Regions from separate parts of the Tardiphaga sp. GW822-FHT04G09 genome, predicted to be linked through region 1. Evidence: riboswitches for the same ligand, from Rfam matches in the RefSeq annotation. Region 1 holds a riboswitch; the other holds the start of a gene.
The links. Region 1 has a riboswitch for S-adenosylmethionine ahead of metX (homoserine O-acetyltransferase MetX). Riboswitches for the same ligand answer to the same signal wherever they lie in the genome.
Positions count from the first base shown of each region.

Region 1 (2,395 bases):
TCCCTGGCGCGCGCCGACGGACCGAACGGGGTCTCGTTGGCAGACAGCTTGAACACCTTGCGGCCGGGCTCGGCCACCGGGCTCTTGCCAGGGGTGTAGGGGGCGATTTCGAGAATGCCGGGCTTCGGCACGGGACGGGACATCTTCAACTCCGGAACGTCAGATTGGCTTACGAGCGCGGTGCGCCGCTGGCGGGCACGGTATAGCGGGTTGCGTGGCTGCCGACGAGCGCCGTGGAGCGCACCGAGGCTCCGGCCTCGATCAGCGCCGACTTGATCTTGTCGAGGCTCGAGGCCGAGGTGATCGAGATCAGCAGCGCTGCACCGTCAAAGGCAGTATCCGGCACGGCGACGATTTCCGCCAGCGGCGACAGCGCGCGCGCAGTCTCGGCATTCCAGCCGGACACCCGTACGCTCCACATCTCGACCTCTGTCACCATGGCGCTGTCAGCGACGCGCGACACCACAAACACGGGCAGCGCCGCCGGATGGTCGGCGCGTTCGATGAAGGGCAGGCGCGCGATGATCTTCGGCGCGCCCTGGGCTTCCAGCGGGATCCACCACGGCGTGCGGCTGGACGTCGCCGAGACCAGCGCGAGATCGCCCTTGGACTTTGCGACCGCCTCGACCGCTGCCGCTGCGCTGAAATGCGCAACGTAAGGCACGGTGAAGCCGAAGTGAAAGCGCGCGGAGTCCCGCATCGCGCTCTCGCCGAGCGACAGATCCGCATGCACCGAGAACGGCGCCTGGACATAAGTAAAAGTCGAGATGATCACCCGCCAGATGCTCTCGACGGTGTCGATCGGCAGGATGCCGCGATGGCGCTGGACCAGACGGCGCATCATGTCGGCCTCACGTGCCGGGCGGAAGGCGGAGCCGACTTCCTGGGTCTGCTTCACCGAGATCAGCCGGTCGATGATGTCGCCGCGCTGCATCAACAGGGCGTGAACCTGCGCGTCGATGCTGTCGATCTCTTTGCGCAGTTCGTCCAGCGAGGGCGGAGCGGGTGGTAATTTCGACATGTTCAAAACCTTCGGGACGGGAGGCGTGATAGGTCCCGTCAAGCTTGCCTGGCCGGCTCCCGGGGAGCCGGCGGGCACGGCCATTGATTAGGTAAGACGGTGCCGGAAAGCAAAGAAAACATGGAAGATTTGGCCGCAGGGCAGTTGGGCAATTTGACCGGGGTATGCCCATATTGACGGCAGGCGGGTGTGGGACTAGTTTCTGGGCTCTTCCGTGGTCATTTGAGCCGGCCGGCTTGCAGCCACGTTAAACAACTCGCTAAACAGGCCGGGGACAGTTTGATCCCGGCCGAGCTATTTGTTCAGGCCGGGTTTTTTTATGGCCTGATTCCGGTTTTGGTTTGAGAACCTCCTGAGGAGGCCGGTATCAAGATGGTAAATGTCGAACTGGTGAAGAGTCCGGTTGTCCGCCCCGATGAGCGTGGACATGAAGCAGATCATCCGACCTCCCTGGTCGCGGGTTTTGGTATGGATCAGCCGCTGCGGCTCGATTGCGGCATCGACCTCGCCCCGTTCCAGATTGCCTATCAGACCTACGGCACCCTCAATGCCGACAAATCCAATGCCATCCTGGTCTGCCACGCTTTGACCGGCGATCAGCATGTTGCCAATCCGCACCCGGTCACCGGCAAGCCGGGCTGGTGGCAGACACTGGTTGGTCCCGGCAAGGCGCTGGATACCGAGCGCTACTTCATCATCTGCTCGAATGTACTCGGCGGCTGCATGGGCTCGACCGGCCCGGCCTCGACCAATCCCGCGACTGGAAAGATTTGGGGGCTGGATTTCCCGGTCATCACCATACCCGACATGGTCCGCGCCCAGGCGATGCTGATCGACCGTCTCGGGATCGAGCAATTGTTCTGCGTCGTCGGCGGCTCCATGGGCGGCATGCAGACGCTGCAATGGACCGCGGCCTATCCGGAGCGCGTGTTCTCGGCGCTGGCCGTTGCCTGCAGCACGCGGCATTCGGCGCAAAATATCGCGTTCCATGAATTGGGTCGTCAGGCCGTGATGGCCGATCCCGACTGGCGCGGCGGGCGCTATTTCGAGGAAGGCACGCATCCGCATCGAGGCCTTGGCGTCGCGCGCATGGCTGCGCATATCACTTATCTGTCGGATGCCGCCTTGCACCGCAAGTTCGGTCGGCGCATGCAGGACAGGGAATTGCCGACATTCTCCTTCGACGCTGATTTTCAGGTTGAAAGCTATCTGCGCTATCAAGGCTCGTCCTTTGTCGAGCGCTTCGACGCGAACTCCTATCTCTATCTGACGCGTGCGATGGACTATTTCGATATCGCGGCTGACCACAACGGCAAGCTTTCGGAGGCGTTTCGCGATACGCAGACGCGCTTCTGCCTGATGTCGTTCACATCA
Region 1 covers NZ_JBXAMO010000028.1:9,316-11,710, reverse strand. Annotated here, with positions in the region: gene hisC (histidinol-phosphate transaminase) at 1-143, opposite strand, end outside; gene AC1RLZ_RS28545 (chorismate mutase) at 170-1,021, opposite strand; SAM riboswitch at 1,226-1,305, shown strand; gene metX (homoserine O-acetyltransferase MetX) at 1,394-2,395, shown strand, end outside.

Region 2 (2,395 bases), on a different contig from region 1:
CCTTGAAGTGCTTCGAGAGTTTCAGGCTCTGGCCCTGATAATTCGAGCCGATGCGCTGGCCGTAGAGTGAGTCCGGCCGGTCCAGCATGCGCTCATAGACGAGGCGCCCGACGATCTGGCCGTGTTCGAGAATGAACGGCACTTCGCGCGAGCGCACTTCGAGCACCGCGCGCGAGCCCTTGCCGCCGGCGCCGTCATGGCCGAAGCCCGGATCGAAAAAGCCCGCATAATGCACGCGGAATTCGCCAACCAGCGGATCGAACGGCACCATTTCCGCGGCGTAATCCGGCGGCACCTGCACCGCTTCCTTGGAGGCGAGAATGTAGAACTCGCCGGGATCGAGGATCAGCGTGCCGTCCTTGCGCGCCGAGATCGGCTCCCAGAATTCATCGACGCTGTAGCCACCGCGGCGATCGATATCGACTACACCGGTATGACGCTTGGCGCGGTAGCCGACGAAGCCGGAGGCGTTTTCGCCTGAGAGATCAACCGAGAGCGCGAGGCCGTTGTTGAGATCGGCCGTCTCGCTGTCGACCAGCGGCTCCTGCGCGTGGAGTTCTTCCAGCGCTTCGGTATCGAGCACCGCATCGCCGACGCGGAAGCGAACCTGCGACAGACGCGAGCCTTCGCGCAGCAGGACCGGAAATGTCTTCGGGCTGATCTCGGCATAGAGCGGGCCGTGATAACCGGCGCCGATGACGTCGAAGCGGCGCGTGCCGTCGGCGATGACGCGGGTGAACACGTCGAGGCGTCCCGTGGAGCTCTTCGGATTGGCGGCGGCGAAGATGTTCGGCGGCAGCGCCAGGCTTTCGATCAACGGGACGATGTAGACGCAGTTGGTTTCCAGCACCGCGCCATCCGACAGGTCGATCTCGTGCAGCTTCAGCTCATCAATGCGCTCGGCGACCGTCGAATTCGGTCCCGGCAGGAAGCTTGCGCGTACGCGATAGGCGACGGAGCCGAGCCGCAGATCGAGACTGGCGGGCTGAATCTGGCTCTCGACGAAGGGATATTCCGGCAGGATCAGGCCGGCATCGGCCATCGCCGCAATCATGCGGTCAGGCAGAATTCCATCGGCATCGGGGGCAAGCGTAAACGGCACTGGTCTCGTCCTTCGGTCGTCTTTCAGCGAGAATACACTGAAAAATCGCGACTTTACCGGTTATCTCAGCCCCGCCTTGACGAAAAGGGCAAGCGGGAATATGCACATCGTTATCCCGTGGTGATTTGAGCCGGCCGGCTTGCAGCCACGTAAAATAAGTCGCTAAACAGGCCGGGGACACATGTCCTTCCAGCATGCGATCCCGGCCTGAGGACGTCCGTCCAGGCCGGTTTTTTTTGTGCCCGCGTCACGCGGGTACGTTGGAGGTCACATGTCTGAGAAGTCCTATCGCCCCGAAACCCGCCTCGTTCATTCCAGTGCACTGCGCTCGCAATACAACGAAACCTCCGAAGCCCTCTTCCTGACGCAGGGCTTCATCTACGAGACCGCTGAGGCCTGCGAGGCACGGTTCAAGGGCGAAGACCCCGGCTTCATCTATTCGCGCTTCTCGAACCCGAACACGTCGATGTTCGAGAACCGCATGATCGATCTCGAGGGTGCGGAGGCCGCGCGCGCTACCGCGACCGGCATGGCCGCCGTGACCACCGCCATCCTGGCGCCGCTGCGCAAGGGTGATCACGTCGTCGCCGCCAAGGCGCTGTTCGGATCATGTCGCTACGTCATCGAGGAACTGTTGCCGCGCTATGGCATCGAATTCACCCTGGTCGACGGCCTCGACCTCGACCAGTGGCAGAAGGCGATGCGGCCGAACACCAAGTCGCTCTTCCTGGAGAGCCCGACCAATCCGACGCTCGACGTGCTCGACATATCGGCCATCGCCAAGATCGCCCATACGGGCGGCGCGCGACTGATCGTCGACAACGTGTTCGCGACCCCGCTCTGGCAGAGCCCGCTGGCGCTCGGTGCAGATGTCGTGGTGTACTCGGCGACCAAGCATATCGATGGTCAGGGACGCTGCCTCGGCGGCATCATCCTGTCGTCGAAGGACTTTATCGACGAGCACATTCACAACTATCTGCGCCAGACCGGCCCCTCGATCTCGCCGTTCAATGCGTGGACACTGGTGAAGGGACTGGAGACGCTGGCGATCCGCGTCGAGCGGCAGACGCAGACTGCGGCGGCGATTGCCGACGTGCTGGCGCAGCATCCGAAGATCTCACGGCTGATCTATCCGGGCCGCGAGGATCATCCGCAGGCGGCAACGGTGAAGAAGCAGATGCGTGCGGGCTCAACGCTGATCGGCTTCGAGGTGAAGGGCGGCAAGGCCGGCGCGTTCCGCCTCCTCAACGAACTGAAGGTCGCGCGGATCTCCAACAATCTCGGCGATGCCAA
Region 2 covers NZ_JBXAMO010000014.1:105,037-107,431, forward strand. Annotated here, with positions in the region: gene AC1RLZ_RS21660 (2'-deoxycytidine 5'-triphosphate deaminase) at 1-1,102, opposite strand, end outside; SAM riboswitch at 1,210-1,289, shown strand; gene AC1RLZ_RS21665 (O-succinylhomoserine sulfhydrylase) at 1,374-2,395, shown strand, end outside.
Region 2: another riboswitch for S-adenosylmethionine. It lies ahead of AC1RLZ_RS21665 (O-succinylhomoserine sulfhydrylase); the one in region 1 lies ahead of metX (homoserine O-acetyltransferase MetX).